DNA from 3 places in the Paenibacillus sp. 2TAF8 genome. Region 3 is predicted to be linked to each of the others. Evidence: a T-box and tRNA genes for the amino acid it is inferred to sense, from the RefSeq annotation. Region 3 holds a T-box; the other regions hold tRNA genes.
What was found. A T-box is a leader RNA that pairs with one kind of tRNA and senses whether it is charged. The one in region 3 lies ahead of argS (arginine--tRNA ligase), so its partner is inferred to be a tRNA-Arg.
Positions count from the first base shown of each region.

Region 1: it encodes a tRNA-Arg, which carries the amino acid that the T-box ahead of argS (arginine--tRNA ligase) is inferred to sense. The anticodon was not compared.
Region 2: it encodes a tRNA-Arg, which carries the amino acid that the T-box ahead of argS (arginine--tRNA ligase) is inferred to sense. The anticodon was not compared.

Region 1 covers NZ_JBFRFN010000013.1:34,097-44,487, forward strand. Annotated here, with positions in the region: gene AB4Z30_RS19145 (ABC transporter ATP-binding protein) at 1-70, opposite strand, end outside; gene AB4Z30_RS19150 (ROK family glucokinase) at 434-1,384, shown strand; gene rapZ (RNase adapter RapZ) at 1,436-2,335, shown strand; gene AB4Z30_RS19160 (gluconeogenesis factor YvcK family protein) at 2,349-3,335, shown strand; gene whiA (DNA-binding protein WhiA) at 3,342-4,280, shown strand; gene AB4Z30_RS19170 (HPr family phosphocarrier protein) at 4,512-4,781, shown strand; gene AB4Z30_RS19175 (SIMPL domain-containing protein) at 4,953-5,708, shown strand; gene AB4Z30_RS19180 (stalk domain-containing protein) at 6,078-7,175, shown strand; gene AB4Z30_RS19185 (hypothetical protein) at 7,303-7,428, shown strand; gene clpP (ATP-dependent Clp endopeptidase proteolytic subunit ClpP) at 7,432-8,028, opposite strand; tRNA gene AB4Z30_RS19195 (tRNA-Arg) at 8,209-8,283, opposite strand; gene AB4Z30_RS19200 (sugar-binding transcriptional regulator) at 8,814-9,839, shown strand; gene gap (type I glyceraldehyde-3-phosphate dehydrogenase) at 9,963-10,391, shown strand, end outside.
Region 2 covers NZ_JBFRFN010000021.1:7,362-17,752, reverse strand. Annotated here, with positions in the region: gene AB4Z30_RS23810 (STM4012 family radical SAM protein) at 1-1,023, shown strand, start outside; gene AB4Z30_RS23805 (STM4011 family radical SAM protein) at 1,020-1,883, shown strand; gene AB4Z30_RS23800 (methyl-accepting chemotaxis protein) at 2,224-3,921, shown strand; gene asnB (asparagine synthase (glutamine-hydrolyzing)) at 4,074-5,918, opposite strand; gene AB4Z30_RS23790 (hypothetical protein) at 6,113-6,412, shown strand; gene AB4Z30_RS23785 (hypothetical protein) at 6,478-6,834, shown strand; gene AB4Z30_RS23780 (DUF4870 domain-containing protein) at 7,103-7,396, opposite strand; tRNA gene AB4Z30_RS23775 (tRNA-Arg) at 7,879-7,952, shown strand; gene AB4Z30_RS23770 (class I SAM-dependent methyltransferase) at 8,691-9,503, shown strand; gene AB4Z30_RS23765 (S8 family serine peptidase) at 9,955-10,391, shown strand, end outside.
Region 3 covers NZ_JBFRFN010000031.1:43,647-54,037, reverse strand. Annotated here, with positions in the region: gene AB4Z30_RS27730 (NUDIX hydrolase) at 1-342, shown strand, start outside; gene AB4Z30_RS27725 (cysteine hydrolase family protein) at 389-946, shown strand; gene AB4Z30_RS27720 (nicotinate phosphoribosyltransferase) at 1,038-2,492, shown strand; gene AB4Z30_RS27715 (hypothetical protein) at 2,901-3,548, shown strand; gene AB4Z30_RS27710 (oxidoreductase) at 3,562-4,569, shown strand; gene AB4Z30_RS27705 (hypothetical protein) at 4,658-5,245, shown strand; gene AB4Z30_RS27700 (MogA/MoaB family molybdenum cofactor biosynthesis protein) at 5,343-5,861, opposite strand; gene AB4Z30_RS27695 (CobW family GTP-binding protein) at 6,010-7,086, shown strand; gene AB4Z30_RS27690 (four-helix bundle copper-binding protein) at 7,159-7,494, shown strand; T-box leader at 7,575-7,866, shown strand; gene argS (arginine--tRNA ligase) at 7,931-9,658, shown strand; gene AB4Z30_RS27680 (hypothetical protein) at 9,826-10,371, shown strand; gene AB4Z30_RS27675 (YdcF family protein) at 10,368-10,391, shown strand, end outside.

The DNA.
Region 1 (10,391 bases), on a different contig from region 3:
GGACAGCCTGTTTCTTTCCGAACTGTTTACTGACATTATCCAGTTGTATCACGTTATTGTGGGAGTTCATGTATGGTCACGTCCTTCTTCTGATCGAATGTTATACATTCATCTTAACTGTGGGAACGTGAAGGGTTTAGTAATCATTGTCATGAATATCAGATGACAATTGTCATTTTTTACGAATGGAACGAGTGATGCTGAAATATCATGAGTTGAGGCTTCCCTTTCTAATAGGGAAGCAGGGAGCATAGCGTTTTAATAGATTAAGAGGAGGGTGTATGCGTATTCAAATATGGTGTGTGATGACGTTCACAACCTTGCCAAAGCATGTTGCGCGTGAGGTCTTCTCGTCTTGACCCCGGCGTATCCTTCAATTATAGTTGGTACGTAGGACTTAAACTATTTTAGATAGATAAAGGTGGCTTGCAGCATGTCTGAGAAAATCTACGTTGGGGTCGATCTCGGCGGAACAGCAATCAAGGTCGGTATATGTGATGATCAAGGTCAGCTTATGCATACGTATGAAGGGCCGACTGAAGTGGACCAGGGCGTTGACACGGTTATCGCCAACATCGAGAAGTATGTCCGTCATATCGTAGCCGAATCACCATACAGCTGGGAACAGCTTGAAGGTGTCGGTGCAGGAGTTGCCGGTTTCACAAATGTACGCGAGGGGATTATTGTTCATGCTCCTAACATCGGATTTCGGAATGTAGCCATTCGTTCGGTTCTGGAAGAACGTCTGGGCAAGCCTGTCAAAATAGATAACGATGCAAACGTTGCTGCTCTCGGTGAAGCTTGGGCTGGCGCAGGCAAGGGTGTAGACAATTGTGTGTGCTTCACACTCGGTACAGGCGTTGGTGGTGGCCTTATCCTGAATGGTAAAATTTATCAAGGTTTCTCGGGTATGGCAGGGGAACTGGGCCATATCAGCGTGGTGCCTGATCTGGAAGCGATCAAGTGTGGCTGTGGTAAAATGGGATGTGTTGAGACAGTATCATCTGCAACGGGCATCATCCGTATGGCAAAGGATGCTGTAGAGCGTGGTGACCATACTTCCCTTGCTTTGGTAGACAAAATTGCTGCCAAGGAAGTATTTGATGCGGCCAAAGCGGGCGACGAAGTGGCGTTGCGGATTGTAAACCGTGCAGCGTATTATTTGGGCAAATCCATGGCAACCGTAGCCGCTGTACTGAATCCGGAATTGTTCATTGTTGGCGGTGGTGTATCCAAGGCGGGAGACTTCCTGTTTGATGAGATTCGCACCGTGTTTGCTCAATTGACACCGGAACCGCTACAACAGGGAGTTCAGATTTTGGAAGCAACGCTGGGTAATGATGCAGGTATCGTAGGTGCGGCAGGTCTCCTCTTGCGTTCGTAGTAAACTCGTAACACGATAATCCGACAGCAATATGATAAGGAGGGGACATTTATGCTTGACGGTGAAGGCTCACCAGGCACAGGCGCCACGCTCATTATCATTACCGGCATGTCCGGAGCGGGTAAAACGATAGCTGTGCAGAGCCTGGAGGATCTGGGGTTTTTCTGTGTAGATAATTTACCGCCTGTTTTAATTCCCAAATTCGCAGAACTGATCGAACAGTCCAATGGTAAGATCGGTAAAGTAGCGCTGGTCATCGATCTGCGGGGACGTGAATTCTTTACGGCATTATCCGAGTCTTTGAATTATATCAAGGATCATTTTACGATCCACTGTGAGATTTTATTTTTGGATGCGACAGATTCTGTGTTGGTTCAGCGCTATAAAGAGAGTAGACGTAGACATCCGCTTGCTCCGGAAGGCATGCCGCTGGACGGCATCAAGCTGGAGCGCAAGATGCTGGAAGAACTCAAAAATTCGGCAACTCAGGTGCTGAATACCAGCACAATGAAGCCTGCTCAATTGAAGGAGCGCATCATCTCACGGTTCTCTCACTTGGAGAGCCAGATGTTATCCGTGAATATAACGTCCTTCGGATTTAAATACGGTATTCCGATTGATGCGGATCTCGTATTCGATGTTCGTTTTTTGCCGAATCCGCATTATATTGATCATTTGCGGCCGAATACAGGACAAAATAGTGAAGTGTACGAATATGTTATGAAATGGCCGGAAACGCAAGCGTTTCTGACCAAGCTACTGGATATGCTGCATTTTCTGATTCCGCAATACCGGAAGGAAGGCAAAAGCCAGGTTATTATTGGAATCGGCTGTACCGGAGGCAAGCATCGTTCGGTAGCAATATCGGAATATTTGGGCAAAATGCTCGGAAGCAGTGAGACTGAAGCTGTTACCGTAAGCCATCGCGACGCTGACCGGGACCGTCATTGAAGAGGGTGAAGGGATGAAAGAGGCCGGACCACGGAGAGAACGTCCGAGAATCGTTGTTATGGGCGGCGGAACCGGATTATCTGTGATGTTACGCGGTTTAAAAGAGAAGCCGATGGATATCACGGCCATCGTTACGGTTGCCGATGATGGTGGAAGTTCAGGCATCCTGCGTAGTGAGCTGCAAATGCCGCCTCCTGGCGACATTCGTAACGTGCTTACCGCGCTAGCAGATGTTGAACCACTGCTTTCGGATATGTTAAAATATCGTTTCAACACAGGTGCGGGGCTTGCAGGCCACAGCCTGGGTAATTTGATATTGGCTGCAATGACGGATATATCAGGCGACTTTGTGACCGCTGTGCGGGAGCTTAGCCGCGTGTTTGCCGTTAGGGGTCAGGTGCTTCCAGCAGCGGGTCAGGCTGTTGTGTTACATGCCGAGATGGAGGATGGATCGATTATTACGGGCGAGTCCAAAATTCCGGAGGCAGGCGGACGCATTAAACGTGTTTTCCTTGAACCGGATCACGTGGAGCCGTTGCCAGAGGCTGTGGAAGCCATACGTCAGGCGGATGCAATTCTGATCGGCCCAGGCAGTCTTTATACAAGTATCCTTCCTAACCTGCTTGTGCCCAAACTGGCAGAGGCGGTTGTCGAAACCGATGCAGTAAAGATGTTTATCTGTAACGTGATGACACAGCCAGGAGAAACCGATAATTATACGGTGAGCGATCATCTTAAAGCCGTTCATGAGCATATTGGTCATCAGCTCTTTGACTATGTGATTGTTAATAATGGTGATATTCCGCTGCAAGTGCAAAATAAGTATGCGGAAAAAGGAGCAAAGCCGGTTGTTCTCGATATGAATGTGCTGAAAAGTTCAGGATATCAGGTTGTCGCCGACACCCTTGTTCTGTTCAAAACCTATCTGCGTCATGATGCTGATAAGCTAAGTCATCATATTTATCAATTGGTTCAAAATTGGATGTTACGGAAGAGGTGAAGTCCCATGTCATTTGCAGCACAGACCAAAAAAGAATTAACGATGATTGAAAGCGAAGCGTGCTGCGAACAGGCGGAACTTTCAGCCCTCATCCGTATGCTGGGTTCGGTACAGTTATCGAATAAAAAAGTCATCTTGGATATTTCGACAGAGAATGCTGCGATCGCAAGAAGGGCATACTCTCTGCTTAAAAAGCATTTTCAAGTGCATACGGAATTGTTGGTTCGCAAAAAAATGCGGCTGAAAAAGAACAATGTGTACATTGTTCGTGTTCCGACTATGGTTCAGGAGATTTTAAAGGAACTGCACATCGTCTCGGAAGGATTCCTGTTTACTCCTGGCATTAACGCCGAACTTCTGGAGAAGAACTGTTGCAAGCGGGCATATCTTCGAGGTGCGTTTTTGGCAGGCGGATCAGTGAATAATCCAGAGGGCTCTTCGTACCATCTGGAGATCGCCTCCATGTATGAAGAGCATTGTCAGGCACTGGTAGATCTGGCGAATGAATTTCATCTCAATGCCCGGTGTATAGAAAGGAAAAAAGGATTCATCCTATACATTAAGGAAGGTGAGAAAATCATTGAATTGCTTAGCATCATTGGTGCTCATCAGGCCTTGTTCAAGTTTGAAGATGTGCGAATCATGCGGGACATGCGTAACTCGGTGAATCGGATCGTCAATTGCGAGACAGCTAATCTGAACAAAACGATTGGAGCGGCCGTCAGACAAATCGATAATATCCGTTTACTGCAAAAGGAAGTGGGCTTGGAATCTCTTCCGGATAAGCTGCGTGAAGTGGCCGAGGTAAGGCTTGCTCACCCAGATATCAATCTCAAAGAAGTTGGCGAGTTGCTGAAGGGCACCGTGAGTAAATCAGGTGTGAACCATCGCCTTCGGAAAATTGATGAACTGGCTGAGAAAGTGCGTGCCGAACGTTATAGTTGAAGTATAGTTGAAGGTTGAGATAAATTATTTAAGTTTAAGTTTTGTTATGACCTTTTTAGGTCATTGTAGGTTACTCGTACGTGTGAAGAAGATGATTAACTCTCGGCTTTCTGCCTATGTTAGCGAGCCGTGTTTTTTCTTCTAGTGTCCAGCACGGGTTAATGGTATAATGTTGTATAAATATAATTGTGTATTTAATGTCCAGATTTCATAATAGGGGGGTAAGTTTCTATGACAAAGCACCCGGTAGTTGTCCGTTTGAAAACGGGTCTCCATGCCAGACCTGCGGCACTGTTCGTTCAGGAAGCGAATAAGTACTCATCTGAAGTGTTCGTCGAAAAGGACGATAAAAAAGTAAACGCTAAAAGTATCATGGGAATTATGAGCCTTGCCATTAGCACAGGTACAGAAATCCAGATCAGTGCAGAGGGCGCGGATGCCGATCAGGCTGTAAACGCTTTAGTTAGTCTGGTAAGCAAGGAAGAGCTGGAGAATCAATAAGATTTAACACCAGTGAACAATGAAGAAGTCCCGCAAGGGGCTTTTTTGCGTTTCATATTAAATTGTATATAATCGGCACCGTCAAGTGCAACATTATGGAATTTGTCCCGTCTGTTAAGGTATCAAATCGCTTCAAGTTTGAGAAGTTAACATATGAGGAGGTTGTTCGTAATGGGTAAACAATGGATGAAACCGTTTGGTGCAGTGCTGGTCGCAAGTTCGCTGCTGGTTGGAGGAACAGCATATGTTGCTCCAGGAAACTATGCCTATGCTGCTGAGGTTCAAGGCGTACAGCAAAATGTAATTAATGTGGTAGGTAAAGGCGAAATTCAGGTGAAGCCGGATATCGCTTATCTGTCGATTGGAGTGAACAGTACAGCGGAGACTGCGGCGTCGGCACAAAAGGCAAATGCAGCTAAAATTCAAAAAGTCACTAATCTGCTGAAAAACACATGGAAGATTAGTGCAGATGATATTCAAACAAGTCAATTCTACGTGCAACCAAACTACACGTATAGTGAAAAAGATGGACAGAAAATTAAAGGTTACACAGCACATCACACGTTGACAGTAACATATCGGGATATGGACAAGATTGGTGAACTGTTGGATGCCGCATCCCAAGCGGGGGCCAATAATATTGAAAATGTACGCTTTACGGTAGAGAATCCGGAGAAATACGAATCCGAAGTGATTGCTAAGGCAGTAGCCAATGCCGATGTGAAAGCAGAGGCGATCGCTAAAGCAGTTAAACGTCAGCTGGGTACTGTTCTTTCGGTAAGCCAGCCGGATGCTAACGTTCCTGTGTTCTATGCAACAGAGTCACTCATGTCCCAGGCGAAGAATGAATCGGATGCAGGTACACAGATTGAAGCAGGTCAGGTGAAAGTAAGCACAGTTCTTAATATTACCTACGAGATGAAATAGACAATTTTGCACATCGCGGGATAAAATATTAAATATTAAGAATTTAAAATAATGACAAAAGCACTGTCCTTCGGGGCCGTGCTTTTTTGTTGCACATGCTGGCTTTGAGGAAGCGAGGGTCAGAAAGTACTTGTGTTACCTGTCTAAGAAATAGTCGAATCATGTCGTTTTTGTAGCATTGTTCGTGACAAAACGTTCATTTTCTGCGATTAATATCGTACGATTTTCATCAACATTGTAACTGGAGCTGTAAACCTTTCCGAAAAAGGGTTAATTATAATAAAGAGGCAAGCGTATGGCCTATGTATTCTTATTATATTTACATACGCAATAAACGACCTGATGGAATATTAGAGAGGAGTTTTATAGATGAAAACATGGAAAAAGTGGACGAGTGCACTATTGGCGGCAGGTGTAATTATGGGGGGCAGCACAGCGTGGGTTGACCAGTCGGTTCAAGCGGCATCTGTATCTTCTAAAGTAACTGCAACAACTGAGGTAACGTTGAAATCAGGCGGCAAAACACTGATGCAAAAAGGGTTGCTCCAAGGAGGATCTACATGGGTATCGCTGACAGCGGTCAAGGATGTAGCGGGCGGCACATTGAAATATGATGCTAAAACGAAGTCGTATACCGTAACAGCAGCGAGCAATGCGATGACTGTTAGTTTGATGGATGGACAGCCAAACGTGTATATTAACGGTTTTTATCCTCAGGTTGAAGCAAAGTTGATCCAGGGTCGTTTGTACATTCCGTTCTCTGCAATGAGAGATTATTTGGGTGTACAGGGTAGCTGGGATGCCAAAACCAAAACACTAACTCTGAGCAAGGTAAAACAAAATAACGTAAAGGTGAAATCGACAAAGGCGAATGTAACCGTTAAAAACGCTGAGGTGGATGTGCAGTATCCGCAAGTGAGCGGACTAGCGAGCAAAGAAGCGGAAACAGCGATCAACAAAGTGCTCAAAGATGAAGTGGACAAGGCTGTTGCTGCTTTCAAAAAACAAACGTCTGAATTCGGCGGAGCAACGGCAAAACGTCCGTATGCATTCGAAGCTTCTTATGTGGTGACTTACAATGAGAACGGCGTACTGGGTCTGATCACTCAACGTTATGAGGACTACGCAGGAGCACATGGCATGACATATCGCACCGGTCATACGTTTGCACTCGAATCAGGAAAAGAGTTGACACTGGATGATGTGCTTGCAAACAACAAATCCATGCGTGAAACAATCAGCAAAAAGGTTGGCGAGCAATTGAAAGCGAACACGGGATACCTGAGCGGCTACAAAGGCCTGAACAAAGACCAGGATTTCTACGTGACGCGAGCGGGTGCGGTTGTATTCTTCCAGTTGTATGAGTACACAGCGTATGCGGAAGGTTTCCCTGAAATCAAATTCACGTATAAGGAAATTCTGCCTAAGAGCACCGCACCGTTCAGCAACGTAACGTCTGAGAAATAAGTTTGTCTTAGGTTAAATGAAATCCTTGAATTAATTTAATTTAAAGTCAAGAGCACTTATATCGTTCTTTCGTGAAAAATAATAAACAAGAAGCCTCCGTCAAAGCAAAGATGACGGAGGCTTTTTGTTGTTCAGGCAACACACCCGGTTAACGGGTGTGTTGCCTGTTTGTAATCAAAAAACGCAGGGCGTGCTCACCTATATTCAGGTGATGCCCGCACTGCGCTTATTTTCGTTGTCTCTAGGCAGCTAAAGCTTAGATGCCTTGGGAGCCTACGTTTTGGATTACTTTATCGATGATACCGTAATCGGCTGCTTCAGCAGCACTCATGAAGTAGTCACGATCTGTATCTTTTTCGATACGCTCCAGAGGTTGACCTGTGCGCTCGGAGATGATGCGGTTCAAGGTATCACGCATTTTCAGAATGCGACGTGCGCGGATTTCGATGTCCGACGCTTGACCTTGTGCACCACCAAGAGGTTGGTGAATCATAATTTCACTGTTTGGCAAAGCAAAACGTTTGCCTTTTGCACCGGCATTCAGCAAAAATGCTCCCATAGAAGCGGCCATACCTACGCAGATCGTAGATACATCCGGTTTGATGAATTGCATGGTATCGTAGATTGCCATACCCGCTGTAATGGATCCGCCTGGGCTGTTGATGTATAGGTGAATGTCTTTCTCCGGATCTTCCGCTGCCAGGAATAACATCTGTGCCATGATGGCATTCGCTACAACGTCATTCACGTCGCTGCCAAGGAAAATGATACGATCCTTCAGCAATCTGGAATAAATATCATAGGCGCGCTCACCCCGGTTGCTCTGTTCAACGACCATTGGAATATAACTCACGTGAAAAACCTCCTCGGAAATGTAAATGTTAAATGGGTGTTTATATTTAAACTGTTACCGTATTAACCACATCATAAACAATCTCAAACAAAAAGTCAAAGAAAGTCAAACTAACTTTGAAAAAAAAGAAACCTTTTCGGTTTCGTTGGTTAAATGCATTATGAGCTGTTAAAAATTAAGTGGCGCGCCCGCCAAGAATCGAACTTGGATCTCAGGCTTCGGAGGCCTACGTCATATCCATTGGACCACGGGCGCATAATCACGTACTACCAATTTATGTAGCGCTCTAAATATGTGACAGCAATAATGATTATAGCTTATGCACTGGTGAATTGCAAGCAGTTGCTTTGGATGCAAATGGTGCGGTTTTCCTTATGACGAAAGGACTCACGTTGTCTTCCATACATGGGCAGAGCTATTTCGCAGATGGTTTGAATTGTTTCGGAAATGATCATGATGAAGAAGAGTGGATAAAGCTTGTATTTCAGTACATGCTATAAGAGGTTTTGGACATGCCATATAAAAATTGAACACAGCAACATATAGATGCTCTCTATGCATTTCTTCTATATATGGTGTGATAGCTGTTGTTCCTCATGTTAACGTGTGAGGGTTGTGAAAATTGGCGCGTACAAACGCCTGCTACCCTTTCGAAATAAGCAATCGAAACACTTGCATCTCGCGTCAGTTTTAGGTAGAATAAACGTGGGACCTAAAAAGTTAACCCGGGACATTTTAAGGCCATGAAGAAAGCTTGGAACATGAAGCTTGCGGGAGTGGAAAGCATGCGAACGATCTTGGAAGTGCAAAAGCAGCTTCTGCCCGATCTCATGGATGTCTTGAAGAAACGCTATACGATTCTGCACCAGATCATGTTATCGGATGTGATTGGACGGAGAACGTTAGCCAATTCCATGCAGATGACCGAGCGGGTTCTGAGAGCTGAGACCGATCTGTTAAAGGCTCAGGGACTTATCGAAATTGACAGTGCAGGGATGAAGATCAGTGAGGCGGGGTACAATTTGCTGCAGCAATTAGAACCTGTCGCGAAAGAGCTGTTTGGATTATCCGAACTGGAAGAGCGAATCAAGCAAGCCTACGGTCTGCAAAAAGTAGTTGTGGTTCCTGGTGATTCGGATGTATCTCCTTACGCCAAAAGGGAACTTGGAAGAGCTGGAGCGAAAGCTCTCAGCAGTATCATGAATGACAACGACGTTGTCGCTGTAACAGGCGGATCAACAACGGCCGAAGTCGCAGAACAACTCACACCACCAACTTCAATGAAGGGTGTCTGGTTTGTACCGGCACGCGGCGGGTTGGGAGAGAGCCTGGAAATTCAGGCAAATACGATTGCATCCACGATGGCAAAACGGACAGGGGCTCAATACAAACTCCTGCATGTACCGGATTTGCTTAGTGACCATGCCTATGAATCGCTGATCCAGGACCCGGGTGTTCAGGAGATTTTACAGCTGATCAGGCAATCACGCATCGTTATCCATGGCATTGGTGATGCTGTGGAGATGGCGAAGAGACGCAAGCTTGCACCGGAGATCATCGACGAACTTCAGGAGCAAGGGGCTGTATCGGAGTCTTTCGGGTATTACTTCAATGGTCAGGGTGAGGTGGTACATACCATGCTTACACTGGGTATGCGGCTTCAGGATATTGAACGCACCGATGTTGTCATTGGTATTGCGGGCGGCAAAAGCAAGGCAGCTGCCATTCATTCCGTGCTGCGGTTCGGGCAGGAAGATATTCTGATTATTGATGAGGCTGCGGCCGAAGTCATCGTTGCAGAAATGGAATAACATCGTTACCAGAGATGAAATGGTTTAATTTTCAACACAACTCTTGTTGTCTTGACGGACTTCACCGTCTGTCTTGAATATATAGTTTCATAAAATTAATCAAAACTTGGGAGGAACTTACTCATGATTAAAGTAGGTATTAACGGTTTTGGACGTATTGGACGCTTGGCATTCCGCCGTATTCAAAATGTAGAGGGCATTGAAGTTGTAGCAATCAACGACTTGACTGACGCTAAAATGCTGGCTCATTTGCTCAAATATGATACAACTCAAGGTCGCTTCGATGGCGATGTTGAAGTACACGATGGTTTCTTCAAAGTAAACGGCAAAGAAGTTAAAGTACTTGCTAACCGTAACCCTGAAGAACTGCCTTGGGGAGACCTGGGTGTAGACATCGTTCTGGAATGTACTGGTTTCTTCACAACTAAAGAAGCTGCTGAGAAACACTTGAAAGGTGGAGCTAAGAAAGTTGTTATCTCCGCACCAGCTACTGGCGACATGAAAACCATCGTTTACAACGTAAACCATGAAATTCTCGACGGTACTGAAACT
Region 2 (10,391 bases), on a different contig from region 3:
ATTGGCGGGGGAACACCAACATTGTTGAATGAGTCGCAACTCAGCCGCTTATTCGACATTGCTGAGTATACGATGGGACTGGATTCGTCGCAGGCTTCTATTTCGGTGGAGACATCGCCTGACACGGTTACGGATGGGAAACTGAGCATTTTGAAGGAACGACGAGTGGATCGAGTAAGTATGGGGATTCAGAGCTTTATTGAAGCGGAGGCTTCTGCCATCTATCGTCCGCAAAAACCGCAGGAGGTAGAGCGGGCTCTCGAGAAGTTGGTTCGTTATGATTTCCCGCTGTTGAATCTGGATCTGATCTATGGTCTGCCAGGTCAAACCGTGGAAACATGGATCTATTCCCTTGAACGTGTGCTGGCCTATGATCCTGGTGAAATATTTATTTATCCGCTGTATACGCGGGAGAATACGATTGTGAAGCCAGAAGATATACAACGTCAAGGGCCCGATATTCGCATGGAACTGTACAAAGCTGCACGTGAGCTGTTAAAAAGCAAAGGATATGTGCAATATTCCATGCGTAGGTTTGCGAAGGAACAGTCTTCTGCCAAAATACTTTTACCCTACAGCTGTCAGGAAGAAGGTATGGTTGGTCTCGGATGTGGTGCTCGATCCTATACGAGCGAGGTGCATTATGCCTCAAAGTATGGTGTGACTTATAAAGCAACGCAGAGCATTATTGCCGATTATGTAAACGCTGAACGCTACGACATTGCAGATTATGGCATCGTATTAAACCTCGAAGAGCAGAGACGCCGATTCATTTTAAAAGCATTGCTACATCGGGAGGGACTCCTATTGTCCACCTACCAGGAGAGGTTTGGAACTGATGTTATGTCTGATTACCCTTGGCTAAACGAATTGCTGGCAGAAGAGATGGCAAGTTTCGATGTTGATGCTGGAGGGCGAGTGCTGCGTTTGACAGAGGAGGGGCTGGGATACTCTGATGCCATAGGAGATTGGCTTATCTCTGCGAAAATTCGGGAGCAGATGGAAGGATTTGTTTTCTCATGAAAGCGACCTTATATTATCGGGGGAAGTTGTCCTCCTGTAACTATGACTGTCCTTATTGCCCGTTTAGTAAAACAGTTGATTCCAAAGAAACGCTGAGTGTGGATGAACAACAGTTACGGCAATTTGTTAACTGGGTGAGGGAACAGGAGAGTCATGGGCATCGTTTTTCTATATTTTTCAACCCCTATGGAGAAGCCTTGGTGCGGCGATGGTATCGGGAAGCGATGGTTGAATTGTCACATATGGCCCATGTGGAAAAAGTAGCAATTCAGACGAACCTGTCAGTCAAACTGGACTGGGCACGTGAGTTGCATGTGGGCAAAGCCGCCTTCTGGGCAACATATCATCCCCGTGAGACGAAAGAGACAGCCTTTGTAAACCAATGTATGACTTTACGTGAGATGGGACTGTCTTTCAGTGTAGGTACGGTAGGTTTGCGCAGTGCGTTTCCAGCGATAGAAACCATGAGAAAAGCTCTGCCGGACGATGTATATATGTGGGTTAATGCGTTCAAAGATCGGCCCAAGTACTATACCCCGGACGAAATAAAGTTTCTCAAGGGAATCGACCCGTTGTTTGAAGGGAATCTGCAAGACTATGATAGTTTGGGCAAAAGCTGTGCCGCAGGATCAGATGTATTTTACGTGCAAGGCTCGGGACATGTGAAAAGGTGTTACAAGGATCGCCGCATCATTGGTCATCTCTATCGTGACGGCTTACAGGCTTTGGCGAAAGACCGACCTTGTAGTATGAAAAAATGCGGTTGTTATATCGGTTATATTCATATGCAGGATGCCCCGTTTAGAGAAACATTTGGCACAGGGCTGCTGGAACGGAATCCAGCCTTCATCCATCAATAAAAACATTTTTCAGTACGTACTTGTATCAAACCCAAAGGTTTGCTTGCGAGTGCACTGAAAGATGTTTTTTTGTTTTTTGCGATGAAAAAAATCACGATTCCCTCCTTTTGAATAGGTCTTGACTTTTTTATTTGCGAATTTTAAATATTTTTGATTCAAGTTTGGTTCAATTTGGGTTAGTATAAATTAGGAACAAAGACCTGCTTGATAGATGATATTAGCGTTTATAATATCGATTTATATCTTATTATAGGTCTTTAGTCTTTAATGTGGGAGGGGTAAATACGTCAAAGTGTATTTGGTTTTACATAATTTCATTGAACCTCAGGAGGAATTCAACGTGAAAAGGGTATCCATCAGTCAAAAATTGCTTATCGGTTTTTCATCCGTTCTATTGTTGTTGATAGCGGTTACATCTATTTCATACTTTCAATTTGTAAGCCTGGAGAAAACGTACACCGATTTAATAAATGATAGAACTAGCAAATTGCTTAAAATCAAAAACATGACAATTGATCTTAAATCACAACAAGTAGCTTTGAGGAATTACATCATGCAACCTGGTCAGAATAATGAGGATGCATTTCAGCAGGCGTATGAAGATTACATAACATTGAGCGAAGATTTAAAAGCGACAGTTGCAAGTGCCAATATGAAACAATATCTGGCAGACTCCAGCAAATTGATGAGCCAATATTATGAAATTTCAAAAAACATAATGTCTATGACCAAGCAAGGGAATGTGGAAGAAATATCTCAGTTGATGGAGAATACAGTCCCGCCGCTTATAACTGAATTTGAAAACATTGTTCAATCAATGGAAAATCATCAGCAAAAGGCAATGGATGAAGGAGTCGCTGCGGCCAATCAGCAAACAGCTACGGTCCTTCGATTAATCAGCATCCTTGGTATCATCTCTATTCTTATTGGCTTAGCAATCGCAATCATCATCGGCCGAATTATCGCCAAACCGGTACAGGCTGTTGCACAAGCCGCGAGCCGTATTGCGGAAGGTGACTTAACAGGGGAACCATTAAAGGTTCGTAACAAAGACGAGATTGGGGAGATGGCTGAGGCATTTAACTTGATGTCAGTTAATTTACGTAGGCTGATCCATCAGGTGAACGATGGTGCTGAACGAGTAGCAGCTTCATCTGAAGAATTAACGGCAAGTACAGAACAGACTGCTACAGCTAACGAACAAGTTGCTACGACAATGGGGGAGATTGCAGCAGGAATGGATTCGCAGGTCCGTATGGTCAGTGAAGGATTCCAGACGATGAATGAACTGGCAACCGGTTTCCGGCAAGTGGCTGAAAATACAACCGTTGTTTCGGAGCAGGCTGCAGAAGCATCTGCCCAGACGATCTCCGGTAGTGAATCCATTCGCTCAGCAGTGGGGCAGATGAATTCCATTCAGAACACGGTTTCGAGCCTTGCAGTAGTTATTGAAGAACTCAGTAAGCACTCGACAGATATTGTGAAAATGGTAGATGCAATCTCGGAAATATCTGCGCAAACGAATCTGTTATCTCTTAATGCAGCCATTGAAGCAGCAAGAGCTGGAGAGCACGGAAGAGGGTTTCAGGTTGTGGCTACCGAAGTTCGGAAGTTGTCAGAGCAGTCTGCACAGTCTGCAGGAGAAATCGTCGGACTTGTTTCTTCCATTGAGACAGGCATGAGGAATGCTGCGCTTTCGATGAGTGTGGTATCATCTGAGGTACAAGAAGGAATTCAGTTAGTGCATCAGGCAGGATCTACTTTTGACGAGATTCGATCTTCAGTGAGTGGTGTTGCAGGGCAGGCACAGGAGGTATCCGCTTCCATTGAACAGATGAATGCTGGTGTAGAGCAGATTAATGCCTCTATGAAATCAATCATGGACGTCACGGAGAACGCGGCTGCGGGCACAGAAGAAGTAAGTGCAACAACCGAAGAGCAATTGTCTGCAATGCAGGAAATTGCATCGGCTGCGAATGATCTTTCATCTATGGCGGAGGTATTGCAGCAGTCTGTTGCTCGTTTTAAAGTTTCTTAATTGAGGAAAAAAGAAATATGCGAAAATGCCCCTACGCCATGTCAATGGTGGATAGGGGCATTTTTAGTTGCTGAATTCTTGTTGGTGACCATCATTGTGCAGAATGGGTGCACCGTGTGTTCGAAAGTACAGATGAACTGAGGGTGAGTTATTTATCGGATGGCGACGCTGTAGGTCTTCAGCCAGCTATTGATTTGAGTCAAATAAGCAAACAATTGTGGCCCTGACATTAATTGTCCAAACCAAGGCAGATTCGAAGAGGCGTCCGGTGAAGAAGCGAGATTTCGAATCTGAACTTTGTCGATTAACGGCAAAATTGGCGATGATGGATCATCCAGTATTTCAAGCACCTGTTGCTTAACGGCTGCTAGATATTGAGGGTTATGTGTTTTGGGATAAGGGCTCTTTTTACGATATAAAACATCATCAGGCAGCACGCCTTCAAGTGCTTTTCGCAAAATGCCTTTCTCTCTTCCACCGGTAATTTTCATTTCCCAGGGAATGTTAAATACATATTGGATCAGACGATGATCACAATAAGGAACACGTACTTCTAATCCGGCGCCCATACTCATCCGGTCTTTGCGATCCAGCAGTGTAGGCATAAACCGGGTGATATTTAAATAAGACATCACACGCATCTGCGCTGTCTTTCCTGTTTCACCCTTCAGTAACGGAACCTCGGCAACGGCATCCGAATATCGATCTGCAAGGTAGTCAAGTGGTCTAATCCACTCGCGAATGTCTGGAGATAACAGTCCTGCCCGCATATCAGGTGCTACAGACCAGGGGAATGTACCTGAGTTCAGCATTTCATCCCGGTGAAACCAAGGATAACCCCCAAATACTTCATCAGCAGCTTCACCAGAGATGGCGACGGTGGCTCCCTTTTTGATCTCTTTACAGAACAGATACAAGGAAGAATCAACATCTGCCATGCCCGGCAGATCTCTTACCAGCATAGCCTGCGTCAGTGCGTGTACAAGCTCTCCATTTTCAATCTCAATCCAGTGGTGATCGGTTTTGAGCTCATCAACCATTCGCTGAATCCATGGACCATCGGCTCCGGGCTGGAAGGAATGTGCCTGAAAATGTTTAGCGTTATCCACATAATCAACCGAATACGTACTGACTTGGCCTTGCCCCGTCCGGTTGTAATAATCAACAGCCAAAGCAGACAAGGCGCTGGAGTCAAGGCCGCCGGATAAAAGAGAGCATACAGGAACGTCGGAGGCTAACTGGCGTTCTAACGTGTCCTGTAACAGACGACGTACTTCAGCTGCTGTCTCTTCCAGATTATGTTCATGTTTCACGGACTCGAGTTTCCAATAGGTATAGGTTTTAATCCCATTACGGCTAAAAATCATGGCGTGGGCAGGCTTCAGTTCATGTAATGAAGAGTAAACGCCGTGTCCTGGTGTTCGTGCAGGGCCTACAATAAATACTTCTGCGAGTCCCTCCGGTCCTACTGTAGCTTCCACATCCGGATGCAGAAGCAATGCTTTGGGTTCCGAACCAAATACGAGGCAATCCTTTGTATTACTGTAGAACAGAGGTTTCACGCCGAGGCGATCACGAGCGATGAAAACCTGTTCTCTTCCGCTGTCCCATATGGCAAAAGCAAAGATACCGTTAAACTTTTCTACACACACAGGCCCCCACTCGATATACGAGGCAAGTAGAACTTCTGTGTCACATTGGGTACGGAAATGATGCCCACGCTGAAGTAACGCTTTTTTCAATTCGGGTGCATTGTATAGTTCTCCGTTATACACAACGGTATAGGAGGTATCTCCCTGTAACGCATGCATGGGCTGTGCCCCGTTCTCTGGGTCCATTACGCTGAGGCGGCGATGTCCAAAAGCACAGGGGTTGGAAATCCATGTACCTGAAGCGTCGGGGCCGCGGTTCGACAAGCTATCCGTCATTCGGACGAGCAGCTCCGATTCCTGTGTCAAATCCCGATTCCACTGTACGAAGCCGGTTATACCGCACATGGTTTGTTCATCCTTTCTTGGTCGAGTCGTTCATCCGTATGCTGCTAAAAATCGTAAGCAACTAGCAAATGTTGTCTTTTTCGTCAGAGGTCGTAACAAATATATGCCGAATGCAGGCATAAAATGTCTGTCCTCTTCGGAAACTACATCTAGGGATAACAGCCTTTAGCTGGCTCTGAAGGGGAGAACATGCAATGGACAGAATCAACTACTACGTGTCTGTCATGGGTCGCTCCGTCATACCCGATTCAACTACAACGTCGTATGAATGGGTGATTCAGGCAACACCGCAGGAAGCCGAACATTTACTGGGATTGCTTTATCTTATGCAGGAAAAGGAAGAAGAAGCTTTTCCCGGAATGGTATTTCCTTGGCCGGATACGCCGGAACATGATGTGAACCGTGCTTATGAAGCCGTTTTGCAGCAAGTGTATCGGGAAATTTACCGATTAGGGACACCGGAGACAAGGCATCAGATCGAACAAAGTACTTGAACAGGCAAGCTAGATGATTGGAATGAAGCAAGTGAAAGTGATCAGAACAAAAGGAGAAGATAACGATGTATGCCATTCAGGATGCTAAAATACGCAGATTAACGGAAGTGGATGGAATGTCTTGTGCTGAAGTAGAGGTACAACCGGGTAATACAGGTGATCCGTCTTTACTTGTATATGTATCTAGGGCTCAGCCGGGCAATGAACTGCAGGTAGTGCGCATTGTGCGCAATCACTCAGATGGCGCGATCGACTGGTATAACAACAATATGCATACCGCTTTTGAAGATGCTACAGAAACAGCATTTGAAAATAGTGAGGGCATCACAGCAGAAGAGGACAAAGCACAGTTTCAAAGCAATCTGTTTGCCTTTGGTTTGCTTGGCCCAACACTGCAGCGATATTTGATTGGTCAGGGGTAAGCAGCTAGCGCAACTTGCACAAGTGATTGTGTTATTGCAATCAGCAGCAATGGAAAGAGAAAAAGATCTGAAAGTGAAGAGCGTACATTGAAGGGTTAGAGGACTGCAAGAAACAGGAAATGAAGTAGAGGAAGCACGAGTACAGAGAGTAATGGGACGTATTGGGAATTCAAGAGTAGTGATGGATAAACCCGCCGTAGCATCACGGCGGGTTTGTTGATAAGTGAGCGCATATTTTGTTTAAGGTGGGTTAGAGTGATCCAGTGATTCAGTAATATTCACGCAGAACCTGAATTCCTTTCACCACATTGTATACAAAGCTCAGGCCATAAATGACAAAGAACAAAACTACGAACCCGATCGCTGATCCCAAACTTTGGGCGGTCACAAAAAAATATAGCAACGGAATAGCTGCAAGAAACGGGAACACATGGGAGAAAAGAGCACGCTTTGCGTGTCCGGCGATGTATTCATCCCTCGCCACAATCCATACAATAATGGGGAACAGGAACGGGGCGAAGAAAATGCTGAAATAGGATAGGGACGATAAAAGTTGTCTCATAAATGTTCTCTCCTTCGATGGAATTTCACATGGTATGTATGCAAACCAATTACCCAGCTTGAGGGCTGCTGAATAACTATGCACTTCATATGGGTACAGGTACACGTGCAGACATAAGTACAGACATAAGTACAGGTAAAGATACGGTATATGTAAGTACTGACACAAGTCCAGAAATGTAGCAGGCATAGGATTTACATCAACAGAAATGTATAGATCCATATAGGCCTAGTGTTAAAAAGATGCTGTTGCGTACTGTGCTGCTATTCTCTCTGAAGGCTGCAGGGACTATCGTTAGTACTGATCGATAGTTACTCAATATTACCTCAATATGATTACCTTATTCGGCTTTTTGCTTTAGTATACATACTTATACGGTACTGGTTGTTATTAGGCTTCATTATTAATTTTTAATAAAACTATTGCTAAAAATAGAAATCGGAGTATAATAGAGATCGTGCCGAATTTTATTATACATATTTGTCTCAGTAGCTCAGCAGGATAGAGCAACGGCCTTCTAAGCCGTCGGTCGGGGGTTCGAATCCCTCCTGGGACGTCAAACAAGAAGCTTCCTTCGGGAAGATTCTTTGCGTTCTGGGGATGAGAACCCCCAAAGGTTCGTCGGAGCATCTACATCGATAGCATTCACTTCGCAGTCTCGACTGGAAGGAGAGTATCCCTCCTGGGACGTCAAACAAGAAGCTTCCTTCGGGAAGCTTTTTTGCGTTCAGGGAATGAGTCTCCTATAGGGAGAATGCTGTTCTTGGGAGAGAGTAAGCCATTTTACAGTGAGGTGGGCCCTCGCCCCCGTACCAATATAATTCTAACGATCACCAGAGACTCTATTTGCTCTACTTTCGGCATTTTGAACTTGTAACGATCATCAGAGAGCTTATTTTCTCGATTTAGGGCATTTTTTGTGCTTTTTCGAGTTTATTTAACTGAATAGCGTTTCTGAGGATCGTTAGAATTGAAAAAAACTTTTTCTTCACCTAATAAGGCTTCTCGTGATCGTTAGAAATTTAGTTCAACAAAAGAGGTAGGATACGCTGTCTATTCCTACGTTTAATATATACTACAGAGCAGTCTTCTTCCTCTTGTAAGCTCATCCTATATACTTGCTTTACACATCCTATCTATTTTGCTTACCTGTTGACGGGTACGAACCATGAAATGTAGATTGTTCTCCTTCATCGAGCGGGCTTTTAGGTCTGTTGATAGTGTTGATTGATTGTTTTTTCCTATAAGTTAAATAGATTGTATATATTTTATCAATAAAGGAATTTGTGCCACAATGAGGATATCAACAGTGAAAGCGACGGTGGAGCAGATGAAATCGATCAATCAGTGGCAGGCCGAAGAGTATGACAATCAACTGGCTTTTGTATCGGAGTATGGAAAAGGCCTCATCCCTTGGCTTCATCCGAAAGCAGGAGAATCCATTCTTGATCTTGGATGTGGAACTGGCGATTTAACACATGAGATTTCCCAATCAGGCGCAGAGGTGGCAGGCATAGATGCCTCTTCTGATATGATCAATCAAGCGAGGAAAAAGTTCCCTGGATTGGAGTTTTGGGAAGCGGATGGCCAGCAGTTTAAGACAGAGCGCCAGTATGATGCTGTTTTTTCCAACGCCGCGTTGCACTGGATGCGCAATCCACAAAATGTTGTAGACTGCGTATGGCTTGCCTTGAAGCCAGGAGGGCGATTTGTGGCCGAATTTGGCGGGAAAGGGAATGTGCAGATCATTGTGAATGCGGTGGAGGAAGTACTGGAACGGCATACAGGAATCAAGGCTTCGGAGCGTAATCCATGGTATTTTCCGACGATTGCACAATACAGTACTCTTTTGGAAAACAGAGGCTTTATGGTTCGACAGGCCTATCACTATGACCGTCCTACCAAACTAGCAGATGGGGAAGAGGGAATCATAGGCTGGTTGGCTCATTTTGGTGATGACTATTTCCAGGGATTCAGCTCCGAGCAGGTAGAGGAATGGTGCCATGAGATCAGCCGGATCGTGACTCCAAAATTGTGGAAAAATGATGCGATTTATGCTGATTACAAGCGCATTCGAATTGAAGCGTTTAAACCCGAAGCTAAGTAGGTGAATAACCGAAAAATATTGTTATATGAATTTATTGCTTTTAATTAGCTTAATTGGCAACATCTCTCCCCCCCCCCCATTTTCACCCCAGTAAGGGGTAGGCTAATCCCAATGAATCTTGAAACCTCTAATACAAATCATTTAAAACCATGCCTTTCTTTCGTTCAGAAAAGCATGGTTTTTCCTTGTTTTTGAACTGAATATTTAAAATTTAAATATCCAAACGACAAAAATATACAAATGCGAATACATATCGTTCTAAAGACCCATATAAGTAATTTCTATATCATAATGTAAGTATTTAGAAGGAATTTGTGATATTTTGGTAGAATAATTTACCAGGGGTCAAACATCTTGCAGATTGGCGGTGACATGGTCGAGAGTATTGCAGTGCTTCTAGCAACAAGATCCCATGTGGTGAGGCATATACACGAAGAAGGAGGGCATCGCCTTGAATAAACGATTGATATCTATGTTAATGAGTGTCCTAATGGTTTTTTCCCTTATCCTGCCTGCGGCCGGAGCCGCTTCTGCGGATTCCGCAATTGAACTTGAAAACACATTAAACAGCACCGAAGCAAAGCAAATGAGAGAGGTGCTTGCCGGTCGGGAAGCTCGAATTGCTGCAGATCCCTTTCTGGATAAAAGCCTGGAAGGTCTTGGCGGAGAGAACACACGGGTAATTGTTGAGCTTTCCAATAAACCTGTTGCTGTAGCACAAGGCGAATCAACCCTCTCAGGAAGATCATTCACCTCCTCGATGGAAACCAAGGCTGTGACTCAAGTTGAAGACCAACAACAGTCATTTGTACATAGCCTCACTCAGAAAAAAATTAAACACGAAGTACTGGACAATTATGCATATGCCCTTAATGGTGTATCCCTTGA
Region 3 (10,391 bases):
GAAGCACTGGAAGAGCTTGAACTGGCCTTTGATCACAGAACGATCATTGAAGATGCATACAGACGAATCCAGCAGCAGATGCTGGAGACTACGATTGCCAGACAGTTTCTCCCGCGTGACTTTACGTTAAGTGAATTATATCAGGTTATCCAGAGTGTTGTGCCCGATTTCGAAGAGCCTAATTTTATTCGTAAAATAACATCTACACGCAGCCGTAAAGGGATTGTCGAAGAAGTGCGTGACGATGAAGGCAACCTGGTTAGCTCGAATCAGTATTCTCAGCGTCCAGCTCAGCTTTACCGATTCACTGAGCTTGTGCCTCGTTTATCGATTTATACGTAAGCAAACGGAAGATGCATTCAACCATATCCAAAAGGGAGTGTGGACGATGAAAGCATTGATTGTGATTGATTTTACACGGGATTTTGTTACAGGGGCTTTGCCTGTAGGTCAGCCAGCTGTGGAGATCCAAGAAACGATAGCGGCAATTACGGAAGCGTATCTCCATAACAAGGATGAAGTGATCATGGCGGTAGACCTGCATGAAGAAAATGATCCTTACCATCCGGAAACAGTACTTTTTCCACCTCATAACATTCGTGGGACAGAGGGAAGAGAACTATACGGTCGTCTGGCTGAGGTGATGGAGAAACGTGCAAACGAAATTCGGTGGATGGATAAAACCAGATATAGCGCATTCTGCGGCACAGACCTGGAACTGAAGCTGCGTGAACGAGGTATAACAGATATCGCACTGATCGGCGTATGTACAGATATATGTGTATTGCATACCGCTGTGGACGCGTATAACAAAGGATTCCATATTACGATCTATGAGGATGCTGTTGCAAGCTTTAACCCCGCAGGCCATGATTGGGCGCTTGGACATTTCCGTTCCAGCATGGGTGCACAGGTGCTTAAGGCAAGTGAAACGATTTTGGCCTGATTCGTCACGAAGTATTGCGGTGAATCAGCTTTAAGCCCGTTTTTCAGGTATGGATCTGAGAAGCGAGCGGAAGTCAGAGAGGATGAGACAAATGCAGACAACAAGCCTGGCTTTACATACGGATAAATATCAGATCAACATGATGTATGCGCACTGGGTGAATGGTACACACAAACGGAAGGCAGTATTTGAAGCCTACTTCCGTAAGCTTCCTTTTGGCAACGGTTATGCCGTATTTGCCGGATTGGAGCGCATTGTGAATTATATTAGCCAGCTCCGTTTCACCATGGAAGATATCAAGTTTTTATCCAAACAACCAGAGAATTATGATCCGGTCTTTCTGGAAGAATTGCTTCAGTTCTCTTTTCAGGGAACGATTCATTCCATGAAGGAGGGTGCAATTGTTTTTCCTGACGAACCGCTCATTCGGGTAGAAGGCTGTATTCTGGAAACGCAGTTGGTGGAAACAGCGATACTTAACTTCATGAATTATCAAACACTGATTGCAACGAAGGCTTCTCGTATTAAACAGGTGGCGCAGCAGGATACACTGCTTGAGTTCGGAACACGTCGTGCACAAGAAGCAGATGCTGCAATTTGGGGTGCTCGTGCTTCGTATGTCGCCGGTTTCCATGCCACATCCAATATGCTGGCTGGTGAACAGTTTGGCATTCCGACAGCCGGCACACATGCACATTCCTGGGTGCAGAGCTTTATGACGGAGCAGGAGGCGTTTGATGCCTACGCAAGAGTGCTGCCAGATCAGGTGACACTGCTGGTGGATACGTTTGATACGCTGAATAGCGGCGTTCCTCATGCGATCAAAACGGCCAAATGGCTGGAGAGTCAAGGCAAAAAGATGAATGCCATTCGCCTCGATAGCGGCGATCTTGCCTATCTTTCCATCCAGGCACGTCAGATGTTGGATGAAGCTGGACTGCATTATGTGAAAATCGTAGCTTCGAATGATCTTGATGAAAATACGATTTTTAACTTGAAAGCTCAAGGTGCACGGATCGACACATGGGGTGTCGGTACACAGTTAATTACGGCGTCAGATCAGCCTTCTCTGGGCGGTGTTTACAAACTGGTAGAGCGTGAAGTGAACGGAGAAATGTTGCCAACGCTTAAAATATCTGCCAATCCCGAGAAAGTGTCTACACCGGGTAAAAAAGAAGTGTTTCGGATCATTGATCCGAAACATGGTAAAGCCATTGCGGACTACATCTGCTATCCGGATGAGGAGCAACCGCTTCAGGGAGGGCCGCTCAAGCTGTTCAACCCGCTACATCCTTATCTGAAAAAGACGGTGACTCGCTATGAGGCAGTGAATATGCTGGAGCCGATTTTTGTAAATGGACGTAAGGTGTATGATCTGCCTACCCTGGATGAAATACGTGCGTACCACAAGGAGCAGTTGAACCTCTTCTGGCCTGAATACCAGCGGAAGCTGAATCCAGAGATTTACCGTGTGAATATCAGCCCCGCGGCTTGGAATATGAAGCAGAAGCTGATAGCGGAGCATGTAAAATCGACGGAAGAGTAACATTTCGTAAACAATATGCGAGAATGAAGGAGGCATAAGTGGTAGAAATACCGGCTTATGCCTTTTTGATATGATGAAACATGGATGATGATCCCAGCTAACATGTGTGCAGCTTCATAGAAGTATACCGGAGGAAGATGTACACTCACTTGATAAGCTATACTAGTGAAGTGACTCTCGTAAAGTGACTCTTGTAGAGCATCCATTGCATCTCCAGCGCCAAGCATTGCTCTAAGTAAGGTAAACAAAATTATTTCTCGGGAAAGCGCAGGAAACGTCAAATCCCGCCATGTTCTTAGAGTAGCTTCGACAGAAGAAAATGCCTTTTGGAACAAGAAGCGAGGCGTGAAAATGGTTCTGTTTCAAACTCATGTCGACAGGGGATGAAAGGTAGAGGAGGGTTGCCTGATGAAATATGTGCTTGGACTACTGTGGGTTGCATTTATAGCTTACGCTTTATTTATGGCGCCGGGAAATTCCCCTGGGAATGATCCTATATTTAAAGAATTGCTTACATTCCAAAGCGAGGAGCCTTGGCTGCTTACGGTGTTTTCGTGGCTGGGTATTTTCCCGGCAGTGTATGCCTGCATTTTACTACGAAAATCAATAAGAGTACGTGAGGATCGGCGTGTACCTGCATGGCCGTTCGTCTTGTTTTCTTTTGGGCTGGGTGCATTTGCATTATTGCCGTACTATGCACTGAGTTCTCCTTTTCAAAAAGGAGTATCATCTGATCATTGGCCATCTGCTGAACGTCCGAAATCTGGCATTTCGCGAGTGGCATCGCATAAGCTGACCCATCTGATCTTGCTAATCTTAACATTAGGATCGGCATGTTATGCAATGATACAGGGAAACCCAGAACGTTTAGCAGAAGCGTTCAATCAATCCTCGTTTGTACATATCATGACAATCGACTTTGGTGTACTAACTTTGCTGTCCACGATGGCAATCTCCAGGGATGCCAGAGTGAACGGGCGGACAACTTACTGGGCATGGGCAGGATTACTGCCGATCGCAGGACCATTATTATATCTGCTCACGGAACGAAAATAAGGAGATGATACCGATGAAAGAACAGTTTCAAGCTTATGTAATACGCAAGGATGATCAAAAGGGAGTAACTGCTGGTATAGAACAACTGAAAAAGGAAGACCTTCCGAACGGTGATGTGACAGTACAAGTACACTATTCCAGTGTGAATTATAAAGATGGACTTGCTTCAAAAGAGAGCGGAGGCGTAGTTCGGAATTATCCGATGGTGCCTGGTATTGATTTGGCTGGAACGGTGGAGGAATCGGTGAGTGGGCGCTTCGCACCTGGGGATCGGGTAATCAGCACTGGATTCGAATCCGGCGTTTCTCATTATGGGGGATATAGTGAGTATGCTCGTTTGCGGAGTGAGTGGCTGGTACCTTTGCCGCAAGGACTAAGCGAAAAGGAAGCGATGGCAATTGGTACAGCGGGATTCACAGCTGCGCTTTCAGTGGACGCATTATTAAACGCCGGTGTGACCCCCGAAATGGGTAAAATTCTAGTTACGGGTGCCACTGGAGGCGTTGGCAGTATGGCGATTGCCATCCTTGCCAAGCTTGGCTTTGAAGTGACAGCGAGCACCGGGAAAAAGCAGCAGGAAGAGGCACTGCTACGCAGCTTGGGAGCCGCCGAAGTGATTTCGCGTGAACAAGCGGACGCTCCGATCAAGGGAACCATGGCTAAACAGCAATGGGCAGGAATTGTTGATCCAACAGCGGGGCCGGCACTGGGCCAGCGGTTGAAGCAGGTACAATATGGCGGAGCAGTTGCCGTGTCAGGGTTAACTGGAGGCAATAGTTTTGAATCGACGGTATATCCATTTATTTTGCGTGGTATCCAGCTGATTGGGATTGATTCGGTATATTGTCCCATGGAACGTCGAGAACACATCTGGAGAAAGCTGGGCGGGGAATGGAAACCGGAGCGAGCACTCACACTGGGTATTCAGGAGAATACACTAGAGCAGCTGCCCCATACGTTAGAAAAAATATTACAGGGTGGTGCAGTCGGACGCACCGTTGTACGTATTCTGTCTGAATAATGTTTGGAATAAAATGTTTATCGCTTAGACATGCTAATTCTACCTGAGAGAGTCACCCTGCTGTGGCTCATAGAAAGGAAGGTTAGACATGTTGCTTAATGGGAAAAATTGGAATCCGGCGGGTCGGAAAGTAAAACGCATTGTTATGGTAAGTAGCGTGCTGCTTCTAAGTGTGGTATCTTTGGAAGCTTGTATGTCTTCATCGATTGAGCAAGAAAGAAAAGTTTACACACGTGAAGCAACAACGGAAGGCAATTTCAGGGCAAAACAGCAAGGTCACGGGTTGAACGGTAGGTTAGCCAAAAAACTAACAGAAGGTTTTGCTGCCAAACACATAAAGCTGATGAATAATATGTTCGAGGATGAAGGTGATGGCGGCATGTCTTATATGTACTTATTAAATGGTAGTGCAAGGCATATCGTCAAAGTGCACATCTATCGTGATGCGAACATCAGGGCTGCACGAATGGAAGAGATGTATGGCGAGCGCAAAGAGAATGCAGTTCTGGAAAATGCACTGGGCAGAACGACCATTCGCAGTAAAGGACATGTATCATTTGTCTATACGGCTTCTGGTGGAGAGAAGGATGTATATGAGCAGGATGTTATGCAGGTATTCCAGGGTGTGCTTCATCAAATAAGAGAGAATGACATCCTGTCCAATGACATGAAATGAAAATAAAATTAAGTTAACTAAAGTTAAGCTAGTTAATTCCAACTATAAGTCTTGTGTGAGCAAAATAAAGGTGAAATATATAAACCCGTCTGAATGATCAGACGGGTTTATATATTTCACGCATAACATGGCGTAGCTCAGGTAAAATAATGCGTTCCATGGCTAGTTTAACTGCTCCGCGAGAGCCTGGCATCGAAAATACAGCTGTACGTCCGATGGTTCCGGCAACCGCTCGGCTTAGAATGGCTGCTGAACCGATATCCTCGGTATAACTGAGGTAACGGAATATTTCACCAAAACCAGGCAGTTCTTTATCCAGCAGGGAAGAGACGGCTTCATACGTAGTATCCCTGAGAGCGATGCCTGTGCCTCCACTTAGCAGCACAGCTTCGATATCATCCCGAACAACGGCATCTTGCAGAATGCTTTGAATGCGTTCTGTCTCGTCTGGAGTAATCACATACTCCACCACCTGATAGCCAGCTTGGTGCAATAACTCGTGCATGAGCTGACCGCTTGTATCCGTTTCTTTGGTGCGTGTGTCTGAGACAGTAACAATCATACAGGCCACGGTTTGCGGAGCTTCTTGACGGTGCTGCTCAACCGAATTGGTCATTGCAAATCCTCCTTGAATCAACATGTCCTCATAGCATAGACCATTCATGTAAATCCGGCAATGAAGTTTTATTGCACAACAATTGAAGGATAGTGTACACTCGCTAATAGAGTCAGACTAGGATAGTGATTGGCAGAGAGGTGTGTAGATGATGAATAACTACAATGAACAAGGAAAAACCATTCCTGTATATATTTTGTCCGGTTTTTTGGGCAGTGGCAAAACGACATTGCTTGTGAAACTTATTGAATATTGGAAGCAACAGAATCTTCGTCCAGCGGTCGTGATGAATGAACTTGGTGAAGTGAATCTGGATGGTCAGATCGTGGATGAGGAAGTGCCCATGACAGAAATGTTGGGCGGATGCATCTGCTGTACCGTACGGGGGGATCTTGGACTTCAGCTTGCAGATCTTGTTCAGGAAGAGTCGCCTGATGTCATCGTAATCGAGGCGACCGGTGCAGCAAATCCGATGGAGATTTTGGATGCTGTAACGGAAACTTCGTTATATATGCGTTTGGAGCTAAAAAGTCTGATCACTGTAGTGGATGCTGCCCATCTGTCTGGCCTGTATCAGGAGCAAAAGGGTAAAACCTTCAAACTGATGCAAGAACAGATTCGCTGTGCCTCGGTGTTGCTTTTAAATAAAACCGATCGTGTTCAAGCAGAGCAGCTACAGGATTTGGAACAGCTTTTGAACAAATGGAATGGTTTTGCACCGGTAATTCCTACGGTCAAATGCGAAGTGCAAATGGAACATTTACTTCATAGCGGTACTGACGTTCACATTCAGCAGTCAGGTGCAGTAGTTGATGCAGCAGAGTCTCATGTACATACAGATGCATGCCGTACACATGGATGCAATCATGACCATGACCATCATCATGACGATTCAGACAATCATCATGAACACGTATCCAAACCTCACACATCACATGAACATGTTATGGTTTATACGCATTATTTCAGTGAACCCGTGAACAGCGAAGCGTTTGAACAGTTTGTGGCTGCTTTGCCGCGTGACATATACCGCGCGAAAGGAATCCTATCGTTTAGTGATACGGCAAGCCGGTTCTGGTTTCAATATGCCTATCGTGAATCGGATTACATGAAGATTACACCACAAGGTGATGTGCCCAATGTAGCTGTATTTATCGGTGAGCATTTTGATCAAACTACCATTCGTAAACAATTACTGGAATTGGAAGCGGTAGAACAAGACTAGGCTAATGGTTCAAAGTTCCTCCCAGATGGGTATTAAGAAGCATAGCAAACTTTGTCTGGGAGGTAACTTTAAATGACACAACAACAATACCAACAATGTATCGATGCTTGCCTGGAATGCATGAATGCTTGCAACGTATGTTACATATCGAGCCTGAAAGAATATGATCTGGCCATGCTGCGTGACTGTATTCGTCTGAATCGGGAATGTGCTGATATTTGTGCATTTGCTGCACAAGCAATGACACGTGGAAGTGAATTTATCAGTGAAATCTGTGAACTGTGTGTGAAGGCATGTGAAGCCTGTGCAGCGGAATGTGGAAAACATGGGCATGATCATTGTCAAGACTGCGCAGAAGCTTGCCGCAGATGTGCAGAAGCTTGCCGTTTAATGGCGGTGGTTGCTTAATTGATTTGTATCATCAGAGGAAATATCAGGGTTGCCATTCCATACAAGGATATGTATAATGATCTGAAATGATCGAAACAGCAATATCTGTGATCGGGAGAGTAACCCAGATTCAGGCCATGACAGCGAGCCGGGTGAGGTGTAAGCCGGTATGTGATGATCTGTGTGAAGCGCACCCGTGAGATGGTTATCCGAAGCCATGCAAGGTAGCTCTAACCAAGAGTACATTTAATGGATTTGAGGGTAATCCGGCCGCAACCGTTACTTGCACCGAGCGGATCGGTTATATCTGATATGCAACTGATGCATGTTAGTTAACTGTTCACTTAGAGTGGTACCGCGGGAACTGTAAACACAGCTCTCGTCTCTTGTTTGAAGAGACGAGAGCTTTTTTGCGTTTATTTTAGCCATCTAATTAAGAAAAGGAGTGTTTGAAGTGTTAATGAAACTGGCTGCAGCTCAGATTGCCCCTTTGACTGGACTCACACAGGAAGAAGTGTGCAGACTATTGGAAGTTCCACCGCAGGAGGAGATGGGAGATGCCGCATTTCCTTGTTATACACTAGCCAAGTCGCTAAGGAAAGCACCCGCCATTATTGCCAGTGAGATTGCAACTGGATTGCAGGCCACTGGAACGGATGCCACAGCTGCGGGGCCTTATGTGAATATTCGCTTTGATCGATATGCGCTGGCACCCCAATTACTTAAAGAGATAGCTAMCGAAACATTTGGTAAACTGCAACTCGGGCAAGGGGCACGTGTTGTGATTGATATGTCTTCACCTAACATCGCTAAACCTTTTGGTATTGGACATTTGCGTTCGACCGTTATTGGTGCAGCATTGTGTCGTCTTTATAACGAAGCAGGTTATACCTCGATAAGTGTGAATCATCTGGGCGATTGGGGAACTCAGTTTGGCAAGCAAATCGCAGCATATACACGGTGGGGAAATGAAGAAGCATTGCAAGCAGATCCGATACGTAATTCCCTAGAATTGTATGTTCGTTTCCATGATGAAGCAGAGCACGATCCGTCTTTGGAGATTGAAGCGCGGGACTGGTTCCGCAAGTTGGAGCAAGGGGATGAGGAAGCAAAGCGGTTATGGGCATTTTTCGTAAAAGTGAGTATGCAGGAGTTCAACCGGATGTATGAACGCCTGAATGTTGATTTTGACCATACGCTGGGTGAGAGTTTTTATAATGACAAGATGAGTCCCGTTGTTGAGGATCTTCAAGCCAAAGGGCTACTGGAAGAGAGTGATGGTGCTCTTGTGGTAAGGTTGGACGAAGAGAATATGCCGCCATGTCTGATTATTAAAAAAGACGGAACGACGATCTATCCAACCCGGGATTTGGCAACAGCGCTCTATCGGCATGATGTGATGAAGGCAGATCGATTGTTGTACGTTGTTGGCGGGGAGCAAAAGCTTCACTTCAGTCAGGTGTTTACCGTATTGTCAAAGATGGGTTATGGCTGGGCAGCGAATTGTGAGCACATTCCTTTTGGTTTGATGCGATTCGAGGGACGGAAAATGTCCACACGTCGGGGTAAGGTTATATTTCTGCAGGAAGTACTGGATGAAGCCGTCGCTCGTGCCTTGCAAATTATTCAGGAAAAAAATCCGAATCTGGAGCAAGCTGAACAAGTAGCCGAAGCTGTTGGCGTCGGGGCTATTGTATTCGGTGATCTGCGAAACAATCGGATGAATGACATCGATTTTTCACTGGAGGATGCGGTGAGTTTCGAAGGAGAGACTGGCCCTTATGTGCAATATACCTATGCTCGGATTCAAAGTGTGCTTGCCAAAGCTGCCAATGTGTCACGAGAGGAACAGGGAACGGTTCTGGACATGAACGATTCTGCTGCGGAGAGTATGAATAACCAATCAGTAACCGTTGTCGGCGATACGTCATGGGCACTGTTAAAATTACTTGGTGACTATCCGTCTTATCTGGAGAGAGCAGTGCTTCGCAACGAACCTTCGGTCATAGCCAAATATACGATTGATGTTGCTCAAGCCTTTAACCGATTCTATCACGCCGAACGAATTGCGGACGCTCCGGCTGCCATCAAAGCTTTTCGAGTGAAGCTGGCAAAGCACACTGCTAACCGTCTGGCTTTCAACTTGTCTTTACTAGGTGTGCAGGCTCCTGAGCGGATGTGAGCGATGCCCTTGTGTTATTGCCACGGATTCATTTTAGCTGGACACAGCGTAGGATAATCCGAAGTTAGACGCTTCCTTTTCCGGCAACTTGAATGTTGTTTGCAGTTTGGTTACGATAGAGGCAGAATAAACAGCCAAGATGCACGGATGGAAAGGAGCGCTCGCACATGCATAACACGGATTTCCAGAATGATTTCATGCTGGACAGCGAACACTCCAAGGAACTGTTTGCCTATTACGGTTTGGCCGTATATTATGGACAGGCGCTGGAACAGCAACTGGTTAATCTTATTTTGTTAACTAAAATGTCACAGGGCAAAGTCGTGTCCGAGGAAGAGCTGGAGGAGTTATACGAGCGAAAAATGAGCAGTTCACTCGGTCAGCTTATTCATGAGGCACGCCACCATTTTACGTTTTCAGAAGAAGAAACGAACCAATTAAATGAATTATGGCAGCAGCGAAATCGGATCGTGCATCATTATTTCAAGGAACGTATTCATGAAACGTTCAGTCCGGAAGGGCGAACTCGTATGATTAAGGAATTGAATGATTTCAAAGAACGTGCACAAGAACTGGAGATGACACTCCAGCAATATATAACTGCTTGGATCGCAGCATTGGGATTAAATGATGAGTCGGCGGCAGCATGGGCTGCTTTGGAACGAATGCATGCTGCAAGTTTCGAGGAACAGAGACTAGATGAGGAAGCATGAGCACCAGTCATTCAGTCCAA